3 regions of the Streptosporangium sp. NPDC023825 genome follow, and region 2 is predicted to be linked to each of the others. Evidence: riboswitches for the same ligand, from Rfam matches in the RefSeq annotation. Region 2 holds a riboswitch; each other region holds the start of a gene.
The links. A riboswitch is a leader RNA that binds a small molecule or an ion and turns the genes downstream of it on or off. The one in region 2 is predicted to bind S-adenosylmethionine.
Positions count from the first base shown of each region.

Region 1 (4,854 bases), on a different contig from region 2:
GCGTCTTCTCCCCGCGCGAGACCAGGTAGTAGCCGTTCAGGCCGAGCGGGCTCTCCGTCCAGGCGTAGGTGTGGCCCTCGGGGACCTTCAGCACCTTGGGCAGGCGCTGGTTGACCGGCCCGGGGGGCAGGTCGAGGAGCCGTTCCACGCAGGCGTCGGCCAGGTCGAGGGAGACCTTCACCTGTTCCAGCAGCACCTCGAAGCGGGCGTGGCAGTCTCCCGCCGACCGGGTGACGACCTTCACCGGCAGCTCGCCGTAGGCGAGGTACGGCTCGTCCCTGCGCAGGTCGACGTCGACGCCGGAGGCGCGGGCGATGGGGCCGCTCACGCCGTACTGCATGATCGTCTCGCGGTCGAGGACGCCCACCCCGCGCGTGCGGGCGAGGAAGATCTCGTTCCCGGCGATCAGGTTCTCGATGTCGGGCAGCCGTCGCCGCACGTCGGCCACGGCCTGGGCGACCCGGCCCGTCCACCCTGAAGGGATCTCCTCCTTCAGGCCGCCGACCCGGTTGAACATGTAGTGCATGCGCCCGCCGGAGATCTCCTCCATCACGGCCTGGAGGGTCTCGCGCTCCCGGAACGCGTAGAAGACCGGGGTGATCGCGCCGAGCTCCAGCGGGTAGGAGCCGAGGAACATCAGGTGGCTGAGCACCCGGTTGAGCTCGGCCATCAGCGTGCGCGTCCAGACCGCCCTGACCGGCACCTCCATGCCGAGCATCCGCTCCACCGCGAGCACGACGCCCAGCTCGTTGGCGAACGCCGACAGCCAGTCGTGCCGGTTGGCCAGCACGATGATCTGCCGGTAGTCGCGCACCTCGAAGAGCTTCTCCGCGCCCCGGTGCATGTAGCCCACGATCGGCTCGGCCGAGCCGATCCGTTCCCCGTCCAGGGTGAGCCGCAGCCGCAGCACGCCGTGCGTGGACGGGTGCTGCGGCCCGATGTTGAGGATCATGTCCTCGGTCGCGAGCTCCTTGCCGTGCGCCCCCCGCACGGCCTCGGCCCCGGCTCCCAGCCCCACGTTCAGCTCACGGGGCGCGCCTTCAGTCATAGGGCCATGCTGTCACGTCAGCCGCGCGAGGCAAGATCCCGCAGGGCGCCGATCAACCGGTCGACGTGCTCGGAGGTGGTACCGATGCCGATGGAGGCGCGGACGGCGGAGGCGGTGACGTCGTCGCAGCCGCCGTCCTTGGCGCCCAGCAGGTGTCGTACGAAGGGGTGGGCGCAGAACTTGCCGTCGCGGACGCCGATGCCGTGGTCGCCGGACAGGGCCTCGGCGACCTCGCGGGCGGTGAAGCCGTCCACCACGAAGGAGACGATGCCGACGCGCGGGTGGTCCGGGCCCCACAGGGACAGCTCGTGCACGCCGGGGACGGAGGCGAGGCCCGCGCGCAGGCGCCCGAGGAGGCGCTCCTCCTCGCGGACCAGCGGGGTCCAGCCGGTGGCGGTCAGGGCGTCGCAGGCCGCGGCGAGCGCGACGGCGCCCAGCACGTTCGGGGTTCCCGCCTCGTGCCGCGCCTCGGGGTCGTCGTGCCACTCGGTGCCGTCGTCGTTCACGGCCTTCACCGCGCCGCCGCCCCGCAGGTACGGCTCGGCCTCGGCCAGCCAGTCGGAACGGCCGATCAGCGCGCCGGTGCCGAACGGCGCGTAGAGCTTGTGGCCGGAGAAGACCACGTAGTCCAGGTCGAGCGCCGTCAGGTTGAGGCTGCGGTGCGGGACGAGCTGCGCGGCGTCGACGAGGACGCGGGCCCCGTGGCGGTGGGCGATGTGGGCCAGCGCGGCGATCGGCCAGAGCTCTCCGGTGACGTTGGAGGCGGCGGTCACGACCAGCAGCTTGGGGCCGTCGATCGAGGCGAGCGCGTCGTCGGCGGCGCGGACGGCCTCGCCGGGGAAGGCGGGGGCCGCCAGCCGCACGACCCGCTCCCAGGGCAGCAGCGAGGCGTGGTGCTCGGTGTCGAAGACCACGGCGGTGGTGCCCTCGGGCAGGCTGCGGGCCAGCAGGTTGGTCGCGTCCGTGGTGTTGCGGGTGAAGATCACCGAGTCGTCGGGACGGGCGCCGACGAAGGCGCGCACCGTGTGCCTGGCCTGCTCGTAGCGGGCCGTGGTCAGCTGGGACGCGTACCCGGCGCCGCGGTGGACGCTGGAGTAGGCCGGGAGCGCGGCGGCGACGGCGGCGCTCACCGGCTCCAGACAGGGGGCGCTCGCGGCGTAGTCGAGGTTGGCGTAGCGGACGAGCCTGCCGCCCCTGACCGGGACCTCCAGGTCCGAGCCGAGCACGGCCGGGATCGGGCGGTCACCGGACACGCCGGATACATGGGTCTCGGGGACGGTCACCGGAGCGACGGCGGCGCTCTCTGGGGTGCTCTCGGGGGTGCTGAGGATCGTCAGGGTGGACATGCCAGGGCTCCTTCGAGGTCATCGGACCCCAACCCATGACACAGGTGCCTGGAGCCCGCGCTTGCCCGGCACACCTCGTGCCGGACCAGGTCCTCACCCGGGGCACCCCGCCGCGGACGCGAGGGTTGCCGGCCAGCGAGCCGGGGCTTGTCACTGGCACTCATGACCTACGGGGGAACTATAACCGACACCCCGCAGTGCCCCGCAAGTCCGAAACGTGATCAACCCGATATCGGGGCAGGAGCGAGCGCTGCCGGGACCGCCCGGCGAATTTGCCAGCGAAGCGTGATGAGAGGGAAGGAACTCGGAGCGTCTCCCGGTCGTCCTGGGAGTCAGCCGAAGAAGCGTTCGGGCAGCCAGCCGACGGTGTGCGGGCGTCGGCCGACGAAGGAGAAAGCAATGGACTGGGTGACCAGCCCGGAGATATGGATAGGCTTCTTCACCCTTGTCGCCCTGGAGATCGTCCTGGGAATCGACAACATCATCTTCATCTCGATCCTGGTGGGCAAGCTCCCGCCCGAGCAGCGCGACAAGGCCCGCAAGCTCGGCCTCGCCGTCGCCCTGATCAGCCGCCTCCTGCTGCTGCTGGCGCTGTCGTGGGTGGTGAGGCTCACCGAACCGATGTTCGAGGTCTTCGGCCAGGGGATATCGGGGCGCGACCTGATCCTGATACTCGGCGGCCTGTTCCTGCTGGCCAAGAGCGTCCACGAGATGCACGGCAGTTTGGAGGGCGACTCCGGCCACTCCGAGGGCAAGGTCGCCTCGTCCTTCACCTCGGTGATCATCCAGATCATGATCCTCGACGTCGTCTTCTCGCTCGACTCGGTGATCACCGCGGTCGGCATGGTCGACGAGCTGGGTGTCATGATCGCGGCCGTCATCGTCTCGGTCATCGTGATGCTGGTCGCCTCCGGGCCGATCAGCCGCTTCGTGGACCGGCACCCGAGCATCAAGATGCTCGCCCTGTCCTTCCTGGTGCTGGTCGGCGTCGTGCTCATCGCCGAGGGGTTCGAGCAGCACATCTCCAAGGGCTACATCTACTTCGCGATGGCGTTCTCGCTGCTGGTGGAGCTGCTGAACATCCGGATGCGCGGCAAGGCGAGGCGGAAGCCGGTCGAGCTGCGTTCCCGCTACGAGACCGAGGGAGTCGAGGGAACCGAGGGAGCCGAGGGCGGGGCCGGCCCGGAGACGCCGGTGGTTCAGGGGGCTCCGGCGGGCCGGGCGGACGAGCCGGCCGAAGGAGGGAAGCCGGGCGAGCGGGCCGGATCCTGAACCGGGGATTACCGAGCGGGCCGGATCCTGAACCGGGGATTACGATGCTTACGTGCGCTTTGATCCCTGGAATCCGGAATTCGTCGCCCACCCCTATGACGTCTACGACGAGCTGAGGCGGGAGCGGCCGGTCAGCTTCTTCGAGCCGACCGGCCAGTGGCTGGTGGCCAGGCACGCCGACGTCAACGCGCTGCTGCGGGATCGCAGGCTCGGCCGCTCCTACCTGCACGTGGCCTCGCACCAGGAGTTCGGCAGGCCGGACGACCCCGAGTTCCAGGACCCGTTCTGGCGGGTGATCAGGGCGGGAATGCTCGATGTCGAGCCGCCGGTGCACACCAGGCTCCGGCGGCTGGTGTCGAAGGCGTTCACCCCCCGCATGGTCGAGGCGCTCCGCCCCAAGGTCGCCCGCATGGCCGGGGAACTGGTGGACGCCTTCGTCGAGCGCGGCGGCGGAGACCTGATCGCCGAGGTCGCCGAGCCGCTCCCGGTCACCGTGATCGCCGAGATGCTCGGCGTCCCCGAGGCCGACCGGCACCTGCTGCGGCCCTGGTCGGCCGACATCTGCGGCATGTACGAGCTCCAGCCGTCGGTCGAGGCCCAGCACACGGCCGTACGGGCGGCCGAGGAGTTCTCCGCCTACCTCGTCGAGCTGGCCCGCGCCCGCAGGGCCGACCCCGGCGACGACCTGATCAGCGCGCTCGCCCTGGTGGCCGACGAGGGTGACAGGCTCACCGAGGAGGAGCTGGTCGGCACCTGCGTGCTGCTGCTCAACGCCGGGCACGAGGCCACCGTCAACGTCACCGGCAACGGCTGGTGGTCGCTGTTCCGCAACCCGGCCGAGCTGGACCGGCTCCGTGCCGACCACGCCCTGCTGCCCACGGCGGTCGAGGAGCTGATGCGCTGGGACACCCCGCTGCAGATGTTCGAGCGCTGGGTGCTGGAGGACATCTCGGTGGGCGGGGTCGACATCCCGCGCGGCACCGAGGTGGCGCTGCTGTTCGGCTCGGCCAACCGTGATCCCGAGGTCTTCGCCGACCCCGCCCGCCTGGACGTGGGCCGGGCCGACAACCCGCACATCTCCTTCGGCGCCGGGATCCACTTCTGCCTCGGGGCACCGCTGGCCAGGGTCGAGCTGATCGAGTCCTTCGGCGCCCTGCTGCGCAAGGCCCCGAAGATGGAACTCGCCGC
Region 1 is NZ_JBFAAE010000014.1:77,382-82,235, forward strand. Features, by position in the region: gene AB0G15_RS15395 (NADH-quinone oxidoreductase subunit D) at 1-1,048, opposite strand, end outside; gene AB0G15_RS15400 (aminotransferase class V-fold PLP-dependent enzyme) at 1,066-2,394, opposite strand; SAM riboswitch class IV at 2,447-2,562, opposite strand; gene AB0G15_RS15405 (TerC family protein) at 2,794-3,666, shown strand; gene AB0G15_RS15410 (cytochrome P450) at 3,719-4,854, shown strand, end outside.
Region 1: another riboswitch for S-adenosylmethionine. It lies ahead of AB0G15_RS15400 (aminotransferase class V-fold PLP-dependent enzyme); the one in region 2 lies ahead of thrC (threonine synthase).

Region 2 (4,854 bases):
GGTCTTAAGGACGACGCCCATTCCTCTCGCGAAGTCCTCAATCGCCGGGGCGGACTTCGCCGCGGCGATCGTTCCGACCATACCTGTGGGAAGCGGTAGGGCAACAGAGTCAAGCACCAAACTACCGCTTTACGAGAGCTTTTAGTACGAGAAGAGAGTTTCACTATCACTATTAGTTAGTTAAGGGTTACATGACCCATCTAAGTCCCTGAATATGAGCTTGCGTCATAAAACACGGCACCCGCCCGGCCGGAGCCGGGCGGGTGCCGTGGAGTCGCGGGCGCCCCGGGGGCGGCGCGGGGCGGTCAGGGCCGCCTCAGGGCGGGAGGATCAGCCTCCGGCCACCGCCGGGATGATGGAGACCTGAACGCCGGAGGGCGTGGCCGTGTCGAGGTTGTCGACAAAACGGACGTCCTCATCCCCCACATAGACGTTGACAAAACGTCGGATCTTTCCCGATTCATCAAGAATCCGGGCGCCGATCCCCGGGAAGTCCGCGTCGAGCTTCTGAAGAACATCGCGCAGGGTCTCACCCTCTCCGTTCACCTCGGCGGCACCATCGGTGTAAGTCCGGAGAATCGTCGGAATCCGCACAGAAACGCTCATAATTCAGTACCTTTCACGATTTCTAGGCGATAGCCGCACGGAATGCGTCAAGAGAAGGCCGAATCACCGCGGTCGGGCGCGCCTCCGCGGCCACCGCGTCAAGGGTCTTGAGACCGTCGCCGGTGTTGAGGACCACGGTCTCGGCGTCGGGGTCGAGCGTGCCCGAGGCGACCAGCTTGCGCAGCACCCCGACGACGACGCCTCCGGCGGTCTCGGCGAAGATGCCCTCGGTCCTGGCCAGCAGCCGGATCGCGTCGACGATCTCGGCGTCGGTGACGTCCTCGACCGCGCCGCCGGTGCGGCGGGCGATGTCCAGGACGTACGGGCCGTCGGCCGGGTTGCCGATCGCCAGCGACTTGGCGATCGTGTCCGGCTTGACCGGGCGGATCACGTCGTGGCCCGCCTTGTAGGCGGCGGAGACCGGGGAGCACCCCTCGGCCTGGGCCGCGAAGATCTTGTACGGCCTGTCCTCGACCAGGCCGAGCGCGATCAGCTCCTTGAAGCCCTTGTCGATCTTCGTGAGCTGCGAGCCCGACGCGACCGGGATGACGATCTGGTCGGGGATGCGCCAGCCGAGCTGCTCGGCGATCTCGTAGGCCAGGGTCTTGGACCCCTCCGCGTAGTAGGGCCGGAGGTTGACGTTGACGAAGCCCCACTGGTCGCCCAGCTCGTCACCGATGAGCTCGGAGCAGAAGCGGTTCACGTCGTCGTAGGTGCCCTCGATGCCGATGAGCCTGCCGCCGTACACGGAGGCCATGACGATCTTGGCCTGCTCCAGGTCGGAGGGGATGAACACGCAGGCGTCCAGCCCGGCCCGCGCGGCGGCGGCGGTCACGGCGCCGGCCAGGTTGCCGGTGGAGGAGCAGGAGAGGGTGTGGAAACCGAAGTTGCGGGCGGCCTCGACGGCGATGGCCACCACGCGGTCCTTGAAGGAGTGCGTGGGGTTGCCGGAGTCGTCCTTCACGTGCAGGGAGCGGATGCCCAGCTCGCGGGCGAGGTTGCCGGCGTTGACGAGCTTGGTCCAGCCGGGCGCCATGTTGGGCTTGGCGGCCACGTCGTCGGGGACGGGCAGCAGCGAGCGGTAGCGCCAGATGTTGGTCGGCCCCTCGGCGATCCGCTCCCGGGTCACACGCCCGAAGTCGTACGCGATCTCAAGGGGCCCGAAACACTCGTCACAGGCGAAGCTGGGGCCGAGGTCGTAGCGGGCACCGCACTCCCGGCAGGACAGGGCGACGGCGGGGCCGAAGCGCCGCTCTCGCGCGTCGCCGGCACGACCGGAGGAGGTGGTGGTGTTGTTCTCAGTGGTTGCGAGCGCCATGAAGCGAGGCCTTTCCCTCATCTTCGTCTGCGGACCACCCTGGTCACAGACCGGAATTGGCACCTGTCCCGGCCGACCTCGTTCAGATCACGAGTCTTGAACCGGGATGGTTGCCGGGGCTTCGCAGGGCCGGTCCCTCCACCCCTCTGGATGAGCAAATATTCAGTTGGAAACCTGACGCGCAGGTCCTCAGCACTCTACCCCGCCCTGCCTCCCTCCTGACTCCCTGTCTCACTGTGCGAGACATGGCGTGTTATCCAACGGACAACCGTCTTCGGGCCGCCGGTCGCGAGGCGCGCGGCGCACGCCCGGACGGCAGGCGGGGCCCCCGCCGGACCCGGCGATCCTCGGTGATCGCGGGCCCGGCGGGGGCCCCGCCCCCTGCCGGTCGTCGCTACGGGAGGCGACCCGCCGGGGCGGTCACGGCACTCGGCACCCGGAACCCCAGGGTGTAGGGGCCGGAGCCGGCCGCGGAGACCACCCGGTAGCGGTAGTAGCCGGGCGTGCCGGTGTAGGAGATGCTCTCGTCGGGACCCGCGCTGTCGGAGGTGGCGACGACCGGCCAGGTGCTGCCGTTCCACTTCTGCAGGTACAGGTCGAAGTCGGTGCCGTCGGAGCCGTCCAGGCAGGCGGTCTGGAGACCTCCGACGGTCAACCTGTAGTACAGGCCCCTCGGCTGGTAGACGGATCGGCCGGCGGCCAGGGTGCCGGTGTAGGTGTTGGGGAAGCCGGTGCAGGTGCCCGTGACCGGCGGCGGCGGGTTGCCCGCCGTGGTCCTCAGGGTCAGGCCGTACGCGGTGAGGATCGGGGCGATCGGCTGGAAGTAGGTGGTGCCGCCCTGGCTGCAGTCTCCGGAGCCGCCGGAGGTGACGCCCTGGGCCTGGTCGACGGAGATGAACGAACCTCCGGAGTCGCCGGGTTCGGCGCAGACGGTGGTTCGGGTCAGCCCGTTGACGGTGCCCTGGGGGTAGGTGATGCTGGCGTCGCGCTGCTGGATGAGACCGCAGTGCCAGTCGGTGGTGGAGCCCGACCGGCAGACCGAGGCACCCTCGATGGCGATCCGGGCGCCGGCGACGGGCACGGTGCCGCCCTGGCCGTTGTCGACCGTCGGGGTGGCCGTCCAGTTGGTGTTGGCCAAGACCCAGGCGTAGTCGCTGCCGGGGAAGACCGATCCCTGGAAGGTGCCTTGGGCGACGCGGTTGAAGCCGGTGGTGGCGTTGCCGGTCCTGCCGCAGTGGCCAGCGGTGACGAAACCGTTCTGGGTGCCCTTGAGCACCGAGAAGCCGACCGAGCAGCGGCTGGTGACGCCGATGTAGTAGGCGTTGCCGCCCACCAGGTCGTACAGCGGCTGGGGAACCTCGGTGGAGGGCAGCACGACTACCGCCGCTCCGTCCACCCCGGCGCTCTCGATGACGTTTATGGCAGCCTCGGGCTGTGGGGAGAGGACGACCACCTTGTTCCTCTTCACGTCGACGAAGCGCGCGCTCGACACGAGCGGCTGCGGGGGCAGGCTGTCGTCGACCGCCTGCTTGATCGCGGTGAGCTCCACCAGCGACCTGGGGACGACCTCGGCCTGGGCACCCGCGTCGAGGATCGTCGGGATGTCGGCGGCGCTGGTGGTGGCCACCACCAGGGTGTGCGCGCTGGTTCCTCGCAGCCAGGTGCCGCCGAAACGGGGGCCGAGCCTCCTGGCCATCTGTAGCGCGACCGGGGTCAGGCGGGCCTCGTTGAGCAGCCGGGCCTGGGCCTGGGCCGGGGTCAGGCCGAGGTCGCGCTCGAGTGCTTCCAGCATGCCCGGCGGCGGTTTCCGCGCGGCCGACATGGCCCACTCGGCCGTGGTGGCGGACGGGGCGGCGGGCGCGGCCGGGGCGGCCGCCCCGCGTTCGGCGCCGGCCGGTACGGCGGCCAGGGCAAGTGCGGTGGCCGCCAGGACGCATGCCGTGGAAACGGCGTGTCTGCGGAACATGTGGTCTCTCCTCGACCTCGGCGTGCACAGCGTGAGGGGAGATCGCCACATGTCACCGATTGATCACGCGACGTGGGCAACGCCACCCTAAATCAGGTGAGGCCGTCAGGGCCGCGCGCCACGCGGAGAGTGCTCCTCGACCGGTTCCGGCCTGGCGGGCAGCCCGTCAGAGGCCGGGCGGCGGTCAGAAGCCGTAGGCGTCGCCCAGGGCGCCCTGGACGTACTTGCGCGCCTGGTGGATGCGCGACTTGGCGGTGCCCAGCGGGATGCGCAGCTGCTCGGCCACCTCGTTGTAGTCGAGCTGGCAGATGTCGCGCAGCACCAGCGCCTGGGCCAGTTCCGGCTTCTCGGCCTCCAGCGCCTCCATCGCGTCGAGCAGGTCCAGCCGGGACCCGGCGATCACGCTGACCCGGGCGACGTCCGGCTTCTGCAGCGGCAGCTCGTCGGAGCTCTGCTCGGCCGCGCGGCGCTTCAGCGAGCGGTAGGTGGTCCTGGCGCAGTTGGCGGTCACGATGTGCAGCCAGGTGCTGAACCGGGCGCGACCCTCGAAGCGGCCGATGTTGCGCGCCACCGCGAGCAGGGTGTCCTGGCAGGCCTCCTCGGCGTCCTGCCGGAAGGGGAGGATCCGGCCGCAGTGCCTGAGCACGGCGGGCTCGATCCGCTTCAGCAGCTCGCCGAGAGCGCGGTGGTCGCCCTGGGCGGCCGATCGGGCCAGGTCCTCGGTCGTCTCGTCCAGCGCCATCACGGGCCCCCATCAGCGGTCACGGTCGCTGGACATCCTACGGTCGGGGGTCGCGGATGGTGACCCTCCCTCATCGCCACAAAAAGGGTGATAGAGCGGGGCTCATCACTCCACCTGCTGACAAGAGCTGACACAATTCGATGGACGCCGTTCCTTCCTTGATTTGAAGAGCGAGGACATCCCGACGAGGTGCCGGTTAACCTTGGGGTCTCCACGCTCAAG
Region 2 is NZ_JBFAAE010000096.1:15,328-20,181, reverse strand. Features, by position in the region: gene AB0G15_RS41200 (MoaD/ThiS family protein) at 331-606, opposite strand; gene thrC (threonine synthase) at 629-1,924, opposite strand; SAM riboswitch class I at 1,939-2,081, opposite strand; gene AB0G15_RS41190 (S1 family peptidase) at 2,319-3,890, opposite strand; gene AB0G15_RS41185 (RNA polymerase sigma factor) at 4,075-4,632, opposite strand.

Region 3 (4,854 bases), on a different contig from region 2:
TGCGTCTCCACCGCCCACACGAGCGACCCGCCATCACCACCGCCGCCCTCACCGCCGGCCGCCGCGCTCGGGGCCCCGCTCCCGGCTCCGCACGCCGTGAGCGCCAGCACCCCGGCGAACGCCAGGGCGCCCCATCGCAACTTCACGTTCTTCTCCTCGTGCTTCGGTACGACATGCCTGTGTACGACGTGCTTTTCCACAACGTGCCTTTGTGCGGCGGGCTCGGACGGCTCGGTGGGGCGCCGGCCGGGACGACCGGCATGATCGGTGCGATCGGGGCGGTTCATGCGACGTGCCGTCGTATCTGGGTTCCGGCGGCCTCGGACAGCACGATCCGGGCGAGGGCGTCGGCGTGGCGGAGGAGCGGGGCGTTGAGGCGGGGCCTGGCGAAGCCGCCGGTGGCCCGGCCGCCGACGACCCAGGGACCGAAGGCGAACCTGCGGGGGTGCGGGGTCCCCGACCTGTCGAGCAGGCGGCGGTCGGCGGGCCGTACGTTCACCAGGCCCGACTCCTCGTCGAGCTCGCCCCGGTCGCGGAGAGCGGCGATGAGCGGGTCGACGGCCCGGCTCACGCTGGGCGCGGGCAGCCTGGCCTCGACGAGGGTGGTGGCCGTCACGCCGCCGGGCACGGTGGGACTCTGTGCCCGCCAGCGCCCGCCGTGGTGGTCGACCTTGAGGTCCGCGCCGAGGAAGGTGACGATCCCCGCCCTGGCCAGGGCGCGCAGCTCCTCCAGCCGGGGTCCCGGCGGGCCGCTGGCGACGTAGCTGAAGAACCCGGCGAACCACGGGTCGGAGACGCCCAGCTCGGCGAGGACACCGTAGACGGAGAGCAGGCCGAGGATCATCGCGTGGTCGGCGCTGTGCGCCGGGTCCGAACGTCGTTGCAGGTCGACGGCGAGATAACCGTGCATCCACTTCTGCAGGCCGGCCTGGTCGCCGAACCGGATGCCGTCCAGCGGCCGGTCGAGCCGGTCGAGGTCGAGCCGGTCCAGGTGCCGGGGCACGGCCTCGCGGATCAGCTTGCGCATCCCGGGACTGCGCCACTCCTCGGCGGCGAAGCCCTCCTCGAACTCCGCCCATCCCAGCTTGACGCGCTCGGGGCGGGCGGTGATGAGCTCGTGGTAGTACGCGAAGGCCAGCTCCTTGGCGACCAGCGGCCACACGTCCCGGCGGAAGTTCCACGGTCCCTCGCCCAGCGCCTCGTGGGTGAGGAAGCGCGGCACCGGCGGGCGGGCGCCCGTGAAGGGGTAACCGGTCTTGGAGTGGTACGGCACGCCGCGCCGCGACCCCACGTGCAGGAGGGGCTCGCGCCCGCTGGGCAGGTAGACCAGTTCCCCGTCGTACTCGCGGACGAACCGGCCGCCCCGACCCGAGGTGAGCAGCACCATCAAATCGACGAAGGCCAGCCCCATCCCCCGCACGATCGCCGGCTCCCCCGCGGGAACGCCGTCGAGGTCGAGGTCCGCCGTGTAGCCAGTGGGCAGGTAGCGCAGCCCCGCGCGCGCGGCCAGATCGGCCAGCGCGCTCTCCTCCCTCGTCGGCGTCACGTCGCCGTGTCCCTGGGCCAGGATCACCGCGTCGGCCTCGATCGTCCGGCCGTCGTCCAGCGTCACCGCCTGCCCGCCGGGGACGTCGGCGAGGTCGACGGCGCGGGCGGCGTGCACGTGCACCCGGACGCCGCGAGGGGCGGTCGCCACCGCCTGCCGGAAGACGTGGGAGAGGTAGCCGTTCTGCGCCGGGCGGGAGGCGAACCTGCCGGGGTCGCCGCCGAGCCACTCGGCCAGCGTGGGCCCGGGGCGGATCGGTCCCTCGCAGCGCACCGACTCGTCGGTGAAGAGCGTCACGTCGGCGGCGGTGGAGTTCATCCAGAGCAGGTCCGGCTGGTCGTGGCGCCACACGCGCCCGCCGCCCGGCGGGTGGGGGTCGATCACGTGGACGTCCAGCGACGGCCAGCCGAGCAGGTCGGCGGCGTTGGCGCAGATGCGCTCCACCAGGCAGGTGCCCGTCGGCCCGGCGCCGACGACGGCGATCGAGGCGCTCATACGGCGGCTCTGCGGTGCGGCTGGTCCCAGTCGGCGTGCAGCGGCTCGACCGGGATCCGCCAGGCGTCGGTCTCGCCCGACGGGCGGGCGATGACGGTGAAGTCGGTGTTCTCGCGGAAGGCGGGGCGGGCGTACAGGTCCCTGGCGTAGGCCCACAGGTTGGGGAAGGCGGTCAGCGGGCGCTCGCTGATCCTGGCCGCCGGGTTGTCGCTCAGGTCGAAGCGCAGCAGGGTCGGCCAGAGCCGCACGTCCGCCTCGGTGATCCCCGAGCCGAACAGGAACCTGCGGTCGGCCAGGCGGGCGTCCAGCTCGTCCAGGAAGGCGACCACGGCCCCGCGCGCCTCGGTGTACGCGGCCTCGGTGGTGGCCGCCGCCACGCGGCCCGCCGCCGTGTTGAGGATCTCGTAGATCCTCGTGTTGAGCTCGTCGATCTCCGGCCTGAGCTCCTCGGGGTAGAGGTCGGCCTCGGGGTCGCCGCCGAACCGGGTGGCCAGGTCGATCGTGATGTCGGGGAAGTCGTTGCTGACGATGCGGCCGGTCGCCCTGTCCCACAGGACCGGCACCGAGACGTGCCCGTCGAAGCCCGGCTCGGTCACCTCGTACGCCTGCCGCAGGATGGTGAACCCGTTGACCGGGTCGGCCCCGCGCCGCTCGCGGAACGCCCACCCGCGCCCGTCGCGCTCGTCGTCGACGTAGGAGAGCGAGACCACGTCCTGGAGGCCCTTGAGGGATCGCACGATGGCCGCGCGCTGCGCGTACGGACAGACGGCCGCGACGTAGAGGTGGTAGCGCCCGGGCTCGGCGGGGAAGGCGGGTGTGCCGATCCGTCCCTGGAAGGGGTAGCGCGGGCCGGGCCTGCCACCGGGCCGGTAGTGGCCGTGGGTGTCGAGGTCGACGGGGCTCGCGTGGTTCAGTGTGCTGGTCTTCGACATGTGGCGCTCCCGGGCATGTCTCGGTGACCCTGGTGAGGGGGTCCGCGCTTGCGGCACGCCCACCGTGCCGCCAGGTCTCCCCCGGGGGCACCCCGCCGCGGTGCGAGGGTTGCCGGTCAGCCAGCCGGGGCTTCTCACTGACACTCTTAACCTATTTAGAAGGTAGGAAATACATAGATCTCTGTCAAGCCTTAGTGTCGGGGAATGTCCTATGAGAGCGTGAACGTGGTCTACCGCAAGTACGACGGGTCACTGCACTGGCATCACCGCGGCCTGCTGCTCGGCGAGGACGAGCACGGGGTGTGGACGGGCTGCGTGGCCGGCTCCAGCGGCCGCAAGGGCGACGGCCCCCCGGTCGCCTGGCCCCATCCGTTCGTGATGCTCTTCCCGCGCGACGCCTGGTGGACGGCCGCCTTCAACGCTGCCCCGAACAAGCACGAGATCTACTGCGACATCTCCACGGTGCCGGAGTGGAAAGACGGCGGGGTCACCATGGTCGACCTGGACCTCGACGTGATCCGGACCCGCCGGAACCTGCTGAAGGGCCGCCCGAGCCGGGTCTTCCTGGACGACGAGGACGAGTTCGAGGAGCACCGGGTCAAGTACGCCTACCCGCCCGGCGTGGTCGAGAACGCCCGTGCCTCGGCCGCCTGGCTGATGGAGGCCGTCACCTCCCGCGCCGCCCCCTTCGGGGACGCGCCGCGCTGGCTCGCCCTGGTCACCTGAGCCCCGGACGGTGGTGCCGGGGGCGGCCCCAGGCGCCCCCGGCACCCCGGCGCTTCCGGCATTCCCGGCACTCCCGCGACCTCAGCGGGCGGGGTGACCTCAGCGGGCGCGGTGGCGGAACATCCTGCCGGAGAAGATCGCCGAGATCAGCAGGAGGCCGCCGCACCAGGCCAGCGCCTTCCACGGGTCGCTCCCCACGGGCCGGTCGAGCAGCAGGCCGCGTACGGACTCGATGATCGGTGTGGCCGGCTGGTTCTCCGCGAACCCGTGCAGCCACGCGGGCATGGTGTGCACCGGGACGAAGGCGCTGCTCGGGTAGGGCAGGAACATCACCAGGAAGGTGAAACCGCCCGCGACCTCCGGTGTCTTGGCCAGCAGGCCGACCAGGGCCGAGACCGCGGACATGGCCAGCACGAACGCCACCAGGACGCCCACCGCCGCCGCCCAGCCGGACAGGCCCGCGTCCGCCCGGAAGCCGAGCAGGAACGCGACGGCGAACACGATGGCGAGCGAGGTGAGGTTGCGCACGGTGCCGGCGGCCACGTGCCCGCCCAGGAACGCACCGCCGCCGACGTCCATCGACCTGAACCTGTCGACGATCCCCCGGCTCATGTCGTGGCTGACGGCGACCGCCGTCAGGGAGGCGCCGTAGGAGGCGCACATGACGAGGATGCCGGGGACGGCGTAGGTGACGTAGTCGACGCCGGTCTGGATCGCGCCGCCGAACAGGTAGACGAACAGCAGCATGACCAGGACGGGCAGCAGGAACGAGGTGAGCAGCGCGTCGAGGTTGCGCAGCGACAGGCGGACGGCACGGCCGGTCATCACCGGCCAGGCGGTGAGGTCAGACACCGGCCCGCTCCCTGTCCGTCAGCGCGAGGAACGCGTCGTCGAGCGTGGCGCCGCGCACGGTGAACCTCTTGACCGCCGAACGCCCCGGGTCCACCTCGTCCAGCAGGGCGCGGATCCCCGTGGCGCTCCCGTCGACGGCCGCCCCGACGGTCAGCGTGGCGAGATCGGTGTGGACGGCACGCGCCCCGAGAAGGCGCGTCACCTCGGCGAACGACCGCGCGTCGGACAGGACGAGGTCCAGCCGCCAGGCGGCGACCCTCGCCTTGAGCTCGTCGGCGGTGCCCTCCGCCACCACCCTCCCGC
Region 3 is NZ_JBFAAE010000047.1:29,694-34,547, reverse strand. Features, by position in the region: gene AB0G15_RS31055 (ABC transporter substrate-binding protein) at 1-146, opposite strand, end outside; gene AB0G15_RS31050 (FAD/NAD(P)-binding protein) at 284-2,041, opposite strand; gene AB0G15_RS31045 (glutathione S-transferase C-terminal domain-containing protein) at 2,038-2,973, opposite strand; SAM riboswitch class IV at 3,013-3,125, opposite strand; gene AB0G15_RS31040 (DUF402 domain-containing protein) at 3,178-3,699, shown strand; gene AB0G15_RS31035 (ABC transporter permease) at 3,799-4,551, opposite strand; gene AB0G15_RS31030 (ATP-binding cassette domain-containing protein) at 4,544-4,854, opposite strand, start outside.
Region 3: another riboswitch for S-adenosylmethionine. It lies ahead of AB0G15_RS31045 (glutathione S-transferase C-terminal domain-containing protein); the one in region 2 lies ahead of thrC (threonine synthase).